3 regions of the Exiguobacterium sp. s70 genome follow, and region 3 is predicted to be linked to each of the others. Evidence: riboswitches for the same ligand, from Rfam matches in the RefSeq annotation. Region 3 holds a riboswitch; each other region holds the start of a gene.
The links. A riboswitch is a leader RNA that binds a small molecule or an ion and turns the genes downstream of it on or off. The one in region 3 is predicted to bind S-adenosylmethionine.

Region 1 (5,191 bases), on a different contig from region 3:
CGCAACCGTCCTAAAAACGCCTCACTCAAACGCGACGTGAACTGGAGCGGATACACGATCACGATGACCCCTTTTCGTGATTCTTCTTCATAAGCCATGCTGTCACCTCATTTTGTTATCACATATCTTTATACTAACAAAAAACATCAGCCGAGACTGATGTTTGGTTGAAAATCCGTCTAGGGTCTTAGCGCGGGTCGTACCGTAAATGAATCAGCTCCATCGGTTGATCGTACACTTCCTCTTGGATGCGATTCAGTTCGATGAACGCCTCATGACTCAAAAAAGCGATGGCTTGCTCGTTCGAGCTTTCGACGTACAGCTCGATCGGTTGGACTTTCCGTTCCCGTAGATGCGACAACAGTGCCGTCCCTAGGCCTTGGCGGTGATGAGCCGGATGAAGATAGAGACGGAGTACTTCCCATGTGTCCCCGCGGTCGATGGCGTGATAGAAGCCGATGACGTCGCCTTCGGCCTCACCGACAATGAACAACTGCTCTTTCGCTTCCTCGCTTGAACTGATGGCGCGGACGATTTCTTCTTGTTGATAGGCGCGTTCCATTACTTTCGAACGAACCTCGTCTCGTTCACTGACCGTCGCGAGCGCAATGTCGCGGATGGTGGCGGCATCTTCTGGCACGGCTTCTCGAATCTTCATAACGGCATCCCCCTTTTGGCCAATCTAGTAGTAACATTCCCCATCGGCAAAAAAATATCCTGCCCGTTCATTACTTTTTGATGTCGAAATGAAGGAAGACGTTATTTTCCATTTTGTGTCGGGTATAAGAGTATCAATGCCAACTTACAAAAAGGAGTGTTACCATGGAACCGAAACTACAACACGATCCACAAGTCGAGCAAGCCAATCATCCGAACCGTCAGTTTGAACAAACGAACACAGGAGGTCCAAAAATCACAGTCGTGACTGGGATGCTCCTCGGCGCCCTCGTCGGCGGCCTACTTGCCTTACTTAGCACGTCAAACCGTGAGAACACGAAACAATCGTTCTCGAGCGCGAAGTCATCGGTCGGCGGTCTCGTCGATACGGTCAAGCAAGACCCGGCCGGAACGGCGTCACAAGTCATCGGTCAAGTGAAAGCAGCGAGCGAGGTCATTCAAGACGTCGCGACCGACGTGCAAAACGTCTATGAAAAAGTCGCCGGTGAAGTCGACACGGTCAAACAAGACGTGAACAAAGTCGTCGGGACGGCGCAAGAAGCGAAATCGGATTTACAATCGATCGGCGAGAAAGTCGTCGAAGCGAAAGATACGGCACTTGGCAAAGAGAACTCAACAACTGAAGACAAGCCGCAAGCCTAAAAAAAACGACCTTTCGAGTGAAAGGTCGTTTTTCTATGCTTATGCGAAGCGTTTCGCGCCTTCTTCGAGCACTGCCGCTTTGTCCGTTTGCTCCCATGGGAGTTTAACGTCTGTACGACCGAAGTGGCCGTAAGCTGCTGTCTGCTTGTAGATTGGGCGACGAAGGTCGAGCATCTTAATGATGCCGGCCGGACGGAGGTCGAAGTTCTCACGAATGAGTTCGACGAGCTCAGTCTCGCTCAATTTGCCTGTGCCGAACGTATCAACCGCGATTGATACCGGGTGAGCAACACCGATTGCGTAAGCAAGTTGAACTTCTGCTTTGTCAGCAAGTCCCGCTGCAACGAGGTTTTTCGCCACGTAACGAGCTGCATACGCTGCTGAACGGTCAACTTTGGTAGGATCTTTACCTGAGAACGCGCCGCCGCCGTGACGAGCGTATCCACCGTACGTATCGACGATGATTTTGCGTCCTGTGAGGCCTGCATCCCCTTGTGGTCCACCGATTACGAAGCGGCCAGTCGGGTTGATGAAGTATTTCGTGTCCGCGTCGATGAGTTCAGCCGGGATGACTGCATCGATGACGTGCTCTTTCAAATCAGCTTGGATTTGCTCGAGCGTGATGTCTTCCGCGTGTTGTGTTGAGATGACGATTGTGTCGATGCGAACTGGGTTGTTCGCTTCGTCGTATTCGACTGTCACTTGTGTCTTACCGTCTGGGCGAAGGTAAGCGAGCGTGCCGTTCTTACGAACTTCTGCCAAACGACGTGACAATTTGTGAGCGAGTGAAATCGGGAGCGGCATGAGTTCCGGCGTCTCTTTTGTTGCGTAACCGAACATGAGACCTTGGTCACCAGCACCGATCGCATCGATTTCTTCTTCAGTCATTTGTCCTTCACGAGCTTCGAGCGCTTGGTCAACACCTTGCGCGATGTCTACCGATTGCTCATCGATCGATGTGAGGACAGCACAAGTCTCTGCATCGAAACCATATTTCGCACGTGTGTAGCCGATCTCACGAACAGTTTCACGAACAACTTTCGGGATATCCACGTAAGTTGATGTTGTGATTTCACCTGCTACGAGCACGAGACCTGTTGTGACAGACGTCTCAGCCGCAACGCGGGCGTTTGGATCTTCAGCTAAAATTGCATCCAAAATCGCATCTGAGATTTGGTCACAAATTTTATCCGGATGTCCTTCCGTGACGGACTCCGAAGTGAAAAGTCGACGGTTCAAGTTTGCCATTTCGAAAAACCTCCTATAATAAAGGGTGATGTGTGGACGGTACTCGTTCCCCTTACGCGTTGCTTTGGGACGGTAATGAAAAAAACCTCTCGCCATGTTCAAATGGGAAAGGTTGAATCGTTCTTCCTTACCCTCTTATCGTTCGAAGCTTACGCTTCGCTTCAGGATAGCACCTTTTCCGAATAACAATGAAAAATCGGACGGTTGCTGGGCTTCGTAGGGCCTTGTTCCCTCCACCGCTCAGAATAAGAGTATCCGTTACGAAGACCATCATATAAATGACACCCCGTTCTGTCAAGCGTATCGACCGAATTCGTCAAACTTTTCACAAACGGTCAAATAGTTATGTTTGTGAAATATCAAACATTTTTTTGTCCGTTTTGGTTTTTGTACTATGACCTGGTACAGAATATGTTAGAATGACAATGTAAGAAAGCGCTTACTTTAAAGGGTAAAAAATGCTTGTTTTTGATTAGTATGTCACATATAATAAAAACGTCATACTGATTAAACGCGGAAGTATGCGGATTTCATCCACATCTATTTAGGGGAAAGGTGGGATTCAGGATGGCGACAACGCTCCTGAAAATCGAAGAATTAATTAAAGGTGCCGACATGATGCGGAACTTGACGGTTCCAGAACTGGTGGAAGAAGCCATTCGCAACGGTGAGGGCGTACTGACGAAAGACGGGGCTTTATCGGTCAGTACCGGGAAATTCACAGGACGGTCACCGAAAGACAAATTCGTCGTGCAAGATGAAGTCAGCAATCATTTAGTAGACTGGGGTCCAGTCAACCAACCGATCGCGGAAGAGAAGTTCACCGCGCTACTCGACAAAGTGTTGACGCACCTCGAAACGAAAGACAAGCTCTATTATCTCGAGGCGTCTGCGGGGGCAGACGAGCACTATACGCTCCCGGTCCGTGCCATCACGGAATACGCGTGGCACAATTTGTTCGCCAAACAGTTGTTCTTGCGTGAATGGCCGACGAAAGGTGCCTTCGAGCCCTTCACGGTCATCTATGCACCTAGTTATAAGGCCGACCCAATCATCGACGGGACGAACTCCGAAACGTTCATTCTCGTCTCATTCGCCAAGCGGACCATTCTGATCGGGGGAACAGAATACGGCGGCGAGATTAAAAAATCGATTTTCTCGGTCATGAACTTCCTGTTGCCGGAACAACATGTGTTATCGATGCACTGCTCGGCGAACGTATCGGACGCCGGCGAGACGGCCCTTTTCTTCGGTCTATCGGGAACTGGGAAGACGACACTGTCGGCCGACCCGGAACGCCATTTGATTGGGGATGACGAGCACGGTTGGTCACCCGACGGCGTCTTCAATATCGAGGGCGGTTGCTACGCGAAGACGATCAATTTGTCGCGCGAGAACGAGCCGGAAATCTACGATGCCATCCGTTTCGGCTCATTGATTGAGAACGTCGTCTTAGACGAGAACCGTGCACCGGATTATAAGAATATCTCGCTCACCGAGAACACACGGGCCGCCTACCCGATTCAATTCATCGATAACGCGATGCTTCCGTCACGGGCCGGTCATCCGAACACGATCGTCTTCTTGACGGCCGATGCATACGGGGTATTGCCTCCAATCAGCAAATTGACGAAAGAGCAGGCGATGTACCACTTCTTGTCAGGGTATACGTCAAAACTCGCCGGCACGGAGCGCGGCGTCACTGAACCACAGGCGACGTTCTCGACCTGCTTCGGGTCACCGTTCTTGCCGCTCGCACCGGAGCGCTATGCGGACATGCTCGGTACGCTGATTGAGAAGCACGACGTCGACGTCTATCTCGTCAACACGGGTTGGACCGGCGGCGCGTACGGAGAAGGATCACGGATGAAGCTCGCCTATACACGGGCGATGGTGAACGCGGCGGTCAACGGCAAATTGCGTGACGTCGAGACGACGCGCCACGACATTTTCAATGTCGAGATTCCACGCCACATTGACGGCGTGCCAGGCGACGTGCTCAATCCGCGGGACACATGGAAAGACGGAGCGCGCTACGATGCCGAGGCAACGGCGCTCGCCCGGAAGTTCCAGGACAATTTCAAACGATTCACGAAAGCGAGTGAGGCGGTCGTTGCGGCCGGACCAATCATCGTATAACGAAAAATGAGACGACTGCCGAATCGGCAATCGTCTCATTTTTTTGAGTTGGCGAGCATCCATTCCATCGCCGCATCGGTCGTCTTCCATTTTTCCCAGAACGGGAGTTGATGGGCGAATGGGACGACCCAAAGTTCGGCCCGCTCCCCCATCCGTTCCGCGACCGCCGTCGCATGGCGGAGGCGGACTTGTTCATCATCGGTGCCGTGAATCAACAACGTCGGTGCATCCCATTCCTTGTAGAGCGGCGAGCGCTCAACATAAGCGGCACGGGCCGCTTCCGGGTCGCCCCCGGTCATACGGCGCAACATCTTCCGCATCGAACGCTGTTCTTCATATGTCCACTCGAGATTGGTCACACCCGCCCATGACGTGACGGACGTGAGCGGTCGTTCCGCGGCGAGCGACAACGCCATCATGCCCCCGCGCGAGAAACCAAGGGCATGAATGAACGTATCCGTTCGACGGACGCGATCGTAGAGAG
Region 2 (5,191 bases), on a different contig from region 3:
ACGGCATAACAAAAAATGTCGACAGCCGGGCAAAAAATGTGCCAAACAAGACACCCAGCGTCAGCGGATGAATGTGTCGTATGTTCATCCGGATCCCCCCTTTTCTTACATATATGTAGTGTACTTCTATTGGTGAACCAAAACTACTCCAAATAAAAAAGGCCCGGGATAGCCCGGGCCTTGACGAAATTATTGTTTGACCGGTACGACCGCACCTTTATACTCGTCCAAGATCCACTGTTGTGTTTCTTCTGACGTGAGGACTTCAAGGAGTGCCTTGACGCGCTCGTCATCTTCGTCGCCTTCACGTGTGACGATCAAGTTGACGTACGGTGAATCTTCACCTTCGAGAGCGATTGCGTCTTCGAGTGGGTTGAGGCCGGCATCAATCGCGTAGTTCGTGTTGATGAGGACCGCGTCCCCTTCACCGTTGTTGAATGCTTGCGGGAGAAGTGCCGCTTCGACGTCCGTCTTGAACTCCAAGTTTTTCGGGTTGTCGACGATGTCTGAAACCGTCGCGTCCGTTGTCTTGCCGTCTGCGAGTGTGAGCAACCCTTCAGATTGAAGCATCGTGAGGATACGTCCGTGGTCAGCGACCGACGAACTCATGATGATTTCCGCGCCTTCTGGGAGCTCATCGAGTGACGCGTAGTCTTTCGAGTACACACCGATCGGCTCGATGTGAACGCCGCCGGCTGAAGCGAATTTGTAGTCTTTGTTTTCAGCCATTTGCGACTCGAGGTACGGCTCGTGTTGGAAGTAGTTCGCGTCCAACTCCCCGTCTGCGAGCGTCTTGTTCGGGAGGACGTAGTCTTGGAACTTCTTGATTTCGAGCGTATAGCCCTTCTCTTCGTATTCGTCTTGGACGTGCTCTAAAATCTCAGCGTGCGGGACGTTTGATGCGCCGACGACGAGTGTCTTGTCATCGCCTGAACCTGATTCTGAATCCCCACCGCCACAAGCCGCGAGAATCGTAAGTGCTGAAGCTGCCGTTAAACCGAGTACTGTTTTCCATGATTTCATTATAAAACCCCTCCAAATTTTCTATTTAGATTAAGCAGAACGCTTATCAATTACAGATACGAGTCGATCGCCGATGAACTGAATGACGAAGACGATGACCAAGATTAAGACGGTCGCGACGAACGTGACGTCACTTTGTGAACGCTGGAATCCTTCGAGGAACGCCAAGTTCCCGAGTCCACCGCCCCCGACGACCCCTGCCATCGCCGTGTAACCGACGATCGCGACGATTGTGACCGTGATGCCTGACACGATGGCCGGCAATGCTTCTGGGAACAATACTTTATAGACGATCTGCCATTTTGTCGCACCCATCGACTCAGCCGCCTCGATGACGCCGCGGTCGACTTCGCGAAGCGCGAGCTCGACCATCCGCGCATAGAACGGGGCCGCACCGATGATAAGTGCCGGCAGTGCTGCCGTTGACCCGAGCATCGTCCCGACGACGAGTAACGTGAGCGGGATGAGCAAGATAATCAAAATGATGAACGGGATCGACCGGAAGATGTTGACGACCGCGCTGATGACCGTGTAAATCGGACGGTTCTTCATCATGAGCGGCTCGTTTGTGACATATAGGAGCATCCCGAGGGCGAGACCGATGACGAACGTCGCGGCTCCGGCGACGAGCGTCATATAGAGCGTCTCCCACGTCTGTTCTAACATGACTTGCCAATCTACATTAGGAAACATCGCTTTCTACCTCCACTTCCACTGCCTGTGATCGGATTGAGGCGATGGCCCGCTCGACTTCAGCCGGCTCTCCGATCAATTGGATGAATAATGTCCCGAGGGCACCGACTTGTGACTGCGTCACGTTCCCGCCGATGATGTTGAAGCCGATGTCATGCTGCTTCAACACTTCCGACAGAATCGGTTGTTCGGCCGTCTCGTTCAAGAATTTGAGCTTGACGATTTGACCGCTCGGATAACGAGCTTTCAAATGTTCGAATGTGAGCGACATGTCTTCGACCGCGCCGATCTGCTTGACGAACTCTTTCGTGATCGGCTGTTCCGGATGTTGGAACACGTCGGCGACTTGTCCGGTCTCAACGACCTTTCCGGCCTCCATGACGGCGACACGGTGACAAATCTTCTGGATGACGTGCATCTCATGGGTGATGAGGACGATTGTCAAACCGAGTTTCTTGTTGATGCTGACGAGCAGTTCGAGAATCGAATCGGTCGTCTTCGGGTCGAGTGCGCTCGTCGCTTCATCGCAGAGGAGCACTTCTGGATTCGTAGCGAGCGCACGGGCTATCCCGACTCGCTGCTTTTGGCCGCCCGATAGTTGTGACGGATAGCTATCTTCTCGTCCGGCGAGGCCGACGAGTTCGACGAGTTCTTGGACGCGGCGTTTGCGCTCGCTCGCCGGTACCCCGATGAGCTCGAGCGGGAAGCTGATGTTCTCAGCGACTGTGCGCGACCATAACAAGTTGAAGTGTTGGAACACCATCGAGACGTTTTTACGTACCCCGCGCAGTTCCTTCGGCGTGAGCTTCGTCAGCTCGCTGCCGGCGACCACGATTTCACCGCTTGACGGTGCCTCGAGTCGGTTGAGCAAGCGGATGAGCGTCGACTTCCCCGCCCCTGAATATCCGATTATTCCAAAAATTTCGCCGCTTTCGATAGTAAGCGACACATCATCGACCGCCTGGACCCGACCGTTTTTCGTGTCGAACCATTTGGCCACATTGCGTAATTGAATCAATCCATTTCCCTCCTGACAACAAAAAAAGTACGCACGTTTGAGCAAACGTGCGTACTTTATCGTACGGACAACGATTGCTCTCATCTTCCAAGGTATACACCTTGCTGGAATTAGCACCATTTCGGATTGCTCCGCGGTTGCTGGGCGTCATAGGGCCAGTCCCTCAGCCTCTCTTGATAAGAGTGGTTGCGTATTTGATTAGCTTTATCATAGCGACACATTATTTTCATGTCAAACTATTTTTTTCAGCAAAATAAAAAAAGGTGCCATCCGAGGATGACACAGAACGTAGCACCTTGAGTCACTGAAGGACAACCCATAGATGAACCTCTTTTGCCCGATCAGAGCATTCATCCTTATATGGGGGATTTTTACCCAACCATCACTCGGTCTTCGAACGGACCATGCAATTACGCGACCGGTGCCCCGACGCTTGATTTTTTTGGGGGACAATCGAAGGGAAGGTCCACCTGAAATCGCGTAAGCTCATGCAGCGGTTGTTCGAAAACGTCTTGATGACGGGAAAATCTCGTCCTATGTTGTGTTCAAGTAAGATGTTGTAATGAATATATCATTCGTGAACTTTCTGTGTCAACTGATTATTTAAAATTTTCAGATTATTCTAATCATCCTATCTCATTTAACGAAAGATAGGACGTGCTGGACGTTTTGAAACGCGTACAAACGATCGCGAACTTGGCCATTCTCTAGCTTCAATAGCGCCGGAACACTCATAACCTGATATGCCTCGAGCTCGTTCGGGATAAAGTTGGCATCGCGTTTTTCAATCTTCAATTCTGGATCGACCGCCTCGACGACCGAGAGCATCCGCTCGGCCACGGCGCATGTACCACACATTGGGGCGTATATATATAAGAATCCGTCTGTCATCATTTTGCTCACCTCTCTTCTAAGTATATGAATCCGGACCAGTCGGTTCAAAAGTTGTGCTCAAATGGAAAATTCTGAACATTTCAACATTTCTTGTTGACGCTCGGCAGAAAGAGGCATAGTATGGTCATTAACTTTATCGCTTTTGTACATAACAGCAAACCAGTAGAAAAGGACAGGTGAATCCCCAATGACGGAAGAGAAGCTTACCGGAAAACAATTTTTAATGAACGTCTTGAACGGCCTCAGTCTTGCCATTCTCATTGCCCTCATCCCGAGCGCTTTGCTCGGTGAATTAACGAAAGCCATCTTGCCGTATTTTCCGTCCTTGCAGTTCATCTTAGATGCGACGACGATTGCGATGCGCCTCTTACCCGTCATCATCGGTGTCGCCGTCGCCATGCAGTTCGGACGATCGGCGCTCGAGGCCGGGACGATCGGCATCGCGACCCAGGTCGGAAGTGGCGCCATTCGCATCGAGGAAGGCGCGTTCCTCATGGCCGGAATCGGTGACGTCATCACGGCTGGTGTGACGGCCGCTCTCGCGACGTTCCTCGTCATGCAGTTGTCGCCACGCTTGAAGACATACACGGTGCTCGTCTTGCCGATGACGGTCATCGTCGTCGCGGGAGGCATCGGCGCGTTCCTACTCACTTACATCTCACAGATTACGACGTACGTCGGAACGATCATCATGACGATGACTGAACTGCAACCGATCGTGATGGGCATGTTAATCGCGATGGCGTTCTCGCTCATCATCGTATCGCCAATCTCGACGGTCGGAATTGCCACAGCCATCAGCCTGTCTGGTGTCGCTGCCGGGGCCGCCAACCTTGGCGTCGTCGCTGCCGGCTTCGGTCTCGCCATCGCTGGCTGGCAGATGAACGCGACCGGAACGTCGATCGCCCACTTCCTCGGCTCACCGAAGATTCAAATGGCGAACTTCGTCCGTCGTCCGATCATGATGTTGCCCGTGCTCGCCAATGCGGCCATTCTCGGAGCGCTCGCAGGTATCCTTCGGATTGAAGGCACGCCAATCAGTGCCGGATTCGGCGTCTCGGGTCTAATCGGTCCGGTCAACGCCTTGCATTTGATGCCGGGAGGATTCGCGCTCTGGAACGTCATGCTTGTCGTCGTCTTGTTCGGGCTCATCCCAATCGCACTCGGGATTCTGTTCTATCGTTTGTTCAACCGGACGTCGCTCATCGAGCCTGATCATTACCGTCTCGACTTCGATTAATCAAAAAGACCCGGCTTCTCGTAAAGAGAAACCGGGTTTTGTTTAGCCTTGAATCATCGCTTCGTATTCTTCGGCTGACATGAGCTTGTCGACGTCTGACGCGTCGTTCAACTCGACTTCGATCATCCAAGCGCCTTCGAACGGTGCTTCGTTGACGAGTTCTGGTGAATCGGCAAGTGATTCGTTCACTGCTGTGATTTTCCCAGAGATCGGTGCGTAAAGCTCTGATACGGTCTTGACCGATTCAACCGAACCGAATGGCTCATCGAGTAAGATCGTGCCACCGACTTCAGGAAGTTCGACAAAGACGATATCCCCTAGTT
Region 3 (5,191 bases):
ACGATGAAGCGGACCTCGTCATCTGTGTGGTGATGTTCCTTTTGGAAGTTGACGAGCAGTTCGTCCAAGTTCGGCGTCGCATCCGACAACGAGATGACGTCTGCCGTCTCATAGCCACGTCGCTCCGACACGTCGCGAATCTCGTCACGGAACGTCGACAAAATCGCTTGTTTGTCCTCGTCCGTCAACTGATAGTTCTCTTGCAGGTTTTCCGGGAGCTTTGTGATGTCCCACTGTTCGTACAGAATCCCGCGAGACTCTAAAAAGGCACTCACTTCAGTTTGATCGACGTAACGCTCTTCGGTTTGTTGGAAATAGACAGTTGCCATGGTTGGTTCCTCCTTATGAATGGACGCCTAGGGCGCGTAGTTTTAATGTATAGCTGAACAAAAATTCGTAAGCCTCTAAATAGCGTTTGGCCGCGTCCGGGGTCTCGCCCCAGACGGTGATACCATGATTGCGGATGAGAACGGCACCGGCGCTTGCGTGGATGTGAGGGGCGAAGGCGGCCGCGAGCGTCGGGATGTCCGCATGGTTCTCGATGATTGGCACGCGAACGACCGCGTCCTCGTCCCAGTAGCCGAGCGCCTTGATGATCTCTTGGCCGGTGAAGACGACTTCGCCGGTGGCAGCATGGAGCTCGGAGATGACGTTATTGTCGACCGTATGGACATGGAGCGAACACGTCGCGTCCGTCCGATTGAACACTTCAACGTGGAGCAGCGTCTCGGCGGATGGTTTTCCTGTCTGTTCGCCGATCAAGCGTCCGGCCGCATCGACGTGAACAAAGTCTTCCGGTGTTCGTTTTCGTTTATCGCGTCCGCTCGCCGTGACGAGAAATTCGAGCGGATCGTCGGAAACGCGAATCGCCAAATTCCCACTCGTTCCGGGGAACCAGTCGCGGGCGGCGAGTTCGTCTTTAATGTCGGCGAGTTCAAGCCAACGTGTCGCAAGGCTCATACGACCACCTCCTTCAAGTGATGGGTGATGTCGTCAAACGTCTCGAACGGTGCGTAACGGATGCCTGCCGCTTCGCAGAGCGTGATGAGTTGACCTCGTGCGTAGACGAAGTCGGCACGCTTCGCGACCTCGAAGTCGGTCACTGAGTCGCCGATGACGATCAAGCGGTCGGCGGGATTGACGATGCGACGAGCGAGCGTCGGCTTGCAACAGCCGCAATCGTTCGTACATTGTTCATCGCAAGCGTGTGGCCAAGCGACGGTGACCGTCTCAGCGGAGAAGTCGGCGACGTTGCAGTAGATATGCTCGGGGGCGACATGCCCGTCCAAGACCGGCTGCACGAAGAAGTCCATCCCGCCGCTGACGACGTCAAACTTCCAGCCATGGGCCCGAACTTCTTCTAAAAATGCCGGGAACCCTTGGCGGAGCGTGATGCGCTCCAACAAATAATCACGGTAGGCCGGGGCATCTGCGCTCGGCAATAGTTGAAACAGTTGACCGACACCGGAGCGAATCGAAATCCGTTGCTCGAGGACCGCATCTTTCAACTCGACCCAAGCCGGCGGGGCGAACGCCTTCATCAACGCGATAATATTGTCTTCCGCCGTGATCGTCCCGTCGAAGTCGCAGAGGATATGGACCGTCATCGTGACGCCCACGCCTTCAACGCGGTATCGAGCTCGTCCGTCTGTCCTTCGGTTTGGCCGAGAACGTGAGCGATCGCTTGTCGGAAAGCACGAGCCCCGGCGGCTGCGCCGTCCGGGTGTCCGTGAATGCCACCGCCGGCGTTGATGACGACATCCGTCCCGAAATCACGAATGATATCGGCGACGAGTCCTGGATGAATCCCGGCTGACGGGACCGGTAAAATCGGTTTCGACCAATGCGGTTCGGCGCTCTGGTCACGAATCGTGAACGCCTCGTCACGCGGTGTCGCGAGGGAGCCGTACGGAGACGGGAAGAGCGTTAAATCGGCCCCGGCGAGGCGTGGGAGTTTACCGAGTAAGAGCGAATGACTGATTGATCCGGTCAAGGCGCCGGCAAAGGCCGGATGTGCCAAGATGGGGACGCGTATGTCTGAATCGTTCGCAAGTTCGCGCAGTGCGTCGAGACCGTACGTATAGACGTTGAACAGGAGCGCTGTCGCACCTGCCTCGATAAGACGGAGCGCCTGGTCACGTAGACCGAACACGGGGCCGCTCAGCGTGATGGCGTAGAGGACACGTTTCCCGGTCGCCTCGAAGTGGGCTTGAATGACGTCCGCTCCGATCCGGGCCCGTTCGAGCGATGGGGTGAGCGGGTTGTCGTATAAAATCTCGTCGTCTTTGACGATATCGATGCCTCCGGCGAACTGATCGCGGAGTTGCTGCTCGAGAAACGCGAGGTCACGGCCGATGACACCTTTGAAGATGCTCATGACGAGCGGGCGATCATGAACACCGAGTAACTCGCGAATTCCAGTGACCCCGAACTTGGCGCCTTTGAAATGAGGGGCGAGCGTCTCGGGCAACGTCAAATCGATTAACCGAATCGAATCGTCGAGGGACAGTTTCCCGAACGTCGTCGTCAAGATGGATGAAAAGTCAGGGCTGACATTATGTAACGGGTAGCGGATTGTGAAGCGGCTCGTCGTATCCGTATGTGTGGTCGACACGACCTCACCCCGGTACGCCTGTAACTGCTCTTGCTCTAAGTGAGGCAGCTCCGTCCAAGTACCGACCGTCAGCTCGAGGGCGATTTTGTCGGCGACGGTCGCGACCGCGTCCGTTCGTTTGATTTCATATGTGGCAGTGATACTCATATGGTTCCTCCTTCCAGGCAAACAAAAAATGACCCCATGCCGAGGCAAGAGGTCATCATAAAAAAATGAACTCTTATCTCTCAGCTTTCGCTGCAAGAATTAGCACCGTGCCATCTCTGGTCGGTTGCTGCGACATCATCGGGCTCGTCCCTCCGTCTGCTCTTGATAAGAATGTGATTTGAAGTTGTGAAATTTAATTGAATTTTTGCACAGAATCATCACGTCGTCAATTCCTTTTTTTCCAAAAAAAATATTTTGGGAAGTTGTTTCCATATATGCACAAAAAAAGACGGAGTTGCGTCGAGAAAATGACGTTGACAATCGTGACGTCGAGTCCGTAATATTCATCACATAAGTTCACCGAATCGAATAACACACTCTTATCGCGAGTTGGCAGAGGGAATTGGCCCGATGACGCCGCAGCAACCGACCACTAGGCACGGTGCTACATCCACCAGACGAATGTCTGACAGATGAGAGGAACAACCATTTTGGCTGTGCCTCTTTCTCGCGGAGAAAGGGGCTTTTTTTGTGGGCAACGTACAGGAAGGGGAAAACATCATGTCATATCAACCATTTACAGAACAGACCGTCGTCGAGCACGTCCGTCAATTAGGATACTTGCAAGAAGGAATCGCCGAGTGCGAGGAGATCGGGGACGGCAACTTGAATCTCGTGTTTCGGATTCGCCAAGGCGAACAGCGCCTGATCGTCAAACAAGCGCTCCCATACGCCAAAGTCGTCGGTGAGAGCTGGCCGCTCACGCTCGAGCGGGCATGGATTGAACAGTTGGCACTCCGTGAGTTTGCGACTGTCGCGCCTCGGTTCGTCCCGGCTGTCCTTGGCAGCGACCGGACACTCGCTTACACGATTATAGAAGATCTATCTGATTATGAGATTGTCCGCACCGGCTATTTGAACGGGGAGAGCTACCCGGAACTCGCCCGTCATGTCGGTGAATTTTTGGGCGAGACGCTGTTTGCGACGTCGGATTACGCAGCTGGACCGATCGCGAAGAAGCGGATTGAACGTGACTATTACAACCCGGAACTGTGTGACATCACCGAGAAGCTCATCTTCACCGATCCGTTCAAAGACGCGGAGTCGAACAACATCGAGACGGCGCTGCGAGCAGATGTCGAACGCCTTTGGCAAGACCAGGCGCTCAAGATCGAGGTGACGAAATTGAAAGTCGGGTTTGTCACGAAACATGAGGCACTCCTGCATGGAGACTTACATACGGGCAGCATCTTCGCGACTCAACAAGAGACGAAAATCATCGATCCAGAGTTCGCATTTTACGGACCGTTCGGCTTCGACCTCGGCCAAATCATCGCCCATTTGACGCTGTCGACGTTCTATGACCCGCTCAAACGCTTCGAGCGTTTCACGGACGTCTTGACGGTGTGGGAGACGTTCGAGAAGACGTTTCGGGCTAATTTTGAGCGCGCCGTCGAGCCATTCAATACGGATGGTTTCGTCGACGAGTTGTTGCGGACGGTCTTCAGCGACACGATCGGCTACGCCGGTTGCGAACTCATTCGCCGTGCCGTCGGACTGGCCGGTGTCGCCGATCTCGAGACATTGCCGGAAGCGACGCGGCTCGAACGAAAACGTGACGCGCTCGCCCTCGGGACGGCGCTCATTAAAGAACGACACAGCGTCGAATCGATTGACGACTTGGTGACACTCCTGTCGGGGGTGCGCGTATGACGGTCCAAAACATCCGTTTCCATTCACAGACAGACGAACTCATCGTATTGGACCAGACGTTGTTGCCGCATGAAGAGCGTTACGTGACAATCGAGACGCTTGAACAGGCCGAACATGCCATCGAGACGCTCCAAGTCCGCGGCGCACCGGCCATCGCTTACTTCGGGGCGTTCGTCCTCGCCAAAGAAGCGGGACGGTTAGTCGATGACCCGGACTTCACGCGTCGGCTCGACCTCGTCGGACGCCGCTTGATTGCGACCCGGCCGACAGCGGTCAATCTGCAAAACGTGATTGAATCGCTCCTTGATTTAAATGTCGGGGATGATTTTGAGGCGATTGCCGAGGAAATCAAACGCCGCGCCATCGCTTTGTACGACCGGGACGTCGATACGTACCGGACCATCGGCGAGCATGCACTGACGGTGTTGCCGGCCGGGGGGAACGTGTTAACGATTTGCAACGCCGGTGCCATCGCGACATCGCGTTACGGTACGGCGCTCGCACCGTTTTACGTCGGAAAAGAACGAGGTGTATCCTTCAACGTCTTCGCCTGTGAGACGCGACCGCTCCTGCAAGGGGCACGCCTCACCGTCTGGGAGCTCGATCGGGCCGATATCGACGTGACGCTCATCACGGACAATATGGCGGCTTGGACGATTCAGTCAAAACGAGTCGACGCCATCATCGTCGGAGCCGACCGTATCACACGGACGGGTC

Region 1: it holds a riboswitch for S-adenosylmethionine, as region 3 does, so the genes downstream of both, metK (methionine adenosyltransferase) here and mtnK (S-methyl-5-thioribose kinase) in region 3, are expected to answer to the same signal.
Region 2: it holds a riboswitch for S-adenosylmethionine, as region 3 does, so the genes downstream of both, KNP84_RS01755 (methionine ABC transporter ATP-binding protein) here and mtnK (S-methyl-5-thioribose kinase) in region 3, are expected to answer to the same signal.

The regions. Positions count from the first base shown of each region.
Region 1 covers NZ_JACSLV010000001.1:277,673-282,863, forward strand. The annotation lists gene KNP84_RS01420 (alpha/beta fold hydrolase) at 1-98, opposite strand, end outside; gene KNP84_RS01425 (GNAT family N-acetyltransferase) at 188-658, opposite strand; gene KNP84_RS01430 (hypothetical protein) at 823-1,320, shown strand; gene metK (methionine adenosyltransferase) at 1,360-2,568, opposite strand; SAM riboswitch class I at 2,701-2,820, opposite strand; gene pckA (phosphoenolpyruvate carboxykinase (ATP)) at 3,136-4,707, shown strand; gene KNP84_RS01445 (alpha/beta hydrolase family protein) at 4,743-5,191, opposite strand, start outside.
Region 2 covers NZ_JACSLV010000001.1:343,043-348,233, forward strand. The annotation lists gene KNP84_RS01740 (MDR family MFS transporter) at 1-88, opposite strand, end outside; gene KNP84_RS01745 (MetQ/NlpA family ABC transporter substrate-binding protein) at 190-1,023, opposite strand; gene KNP84_RS01750 (methionine ABC transporter permease) at 1,054-1,716, opposite strand; gene KNP84_RS01755 (methionine ABC transporter ATP-binding protein) at 1,706-2,734, opposite strand; SAM riboswitch class I at 2,812-2,917, opposite strand; gene KNP84_RS01760 (thioredoxin family protein) at 3,371-3,628, opposite strand; gene KNP84_RS01765 (PTS sugar transporter subunit IIC) at 3,816-4,868, shown strand; gene gcvH (glycine cleavage system protein GcvH) at 4,911-5,191, opposite strand, start outside.
Region 3 covers NZ_JACSLV010000006.1:140,951-146,141, forward strand. The annotation lists gene KNP84_RS13330 (1,2-dihydroxy-3-keto-5-methylthiopentene dioxygenase) at 1-329, opposite strand, end outside; gene KNP84_RS13335 (methylthioribulose 1-phosphate dehydratase) at 343-960, opposite strand; gene KNP84_RS13340 (2-hydroxy-3-keto-5-methylthiopentenyl-1-phosphate phosphatase) at 957-1,607, opposite strand; gene KNP84_RS13345 (2,3-diketo-5-methylthiopentyl-1-phosphate enolase) at 1,604-2,761, opposite strand; SAM riboswitch class I at 2,832-2,933, opposite strand; SAM riboswitch class I at 3,139-3,241, shown strand; gene mtnK (S-methyl-5-thioribose kinase) at 3,323-4,474, shown strand; gene mtnA (S-methyl-5-thioribose-1-phosphate isomerase) at 4,471-5,191, shown strand, end outside.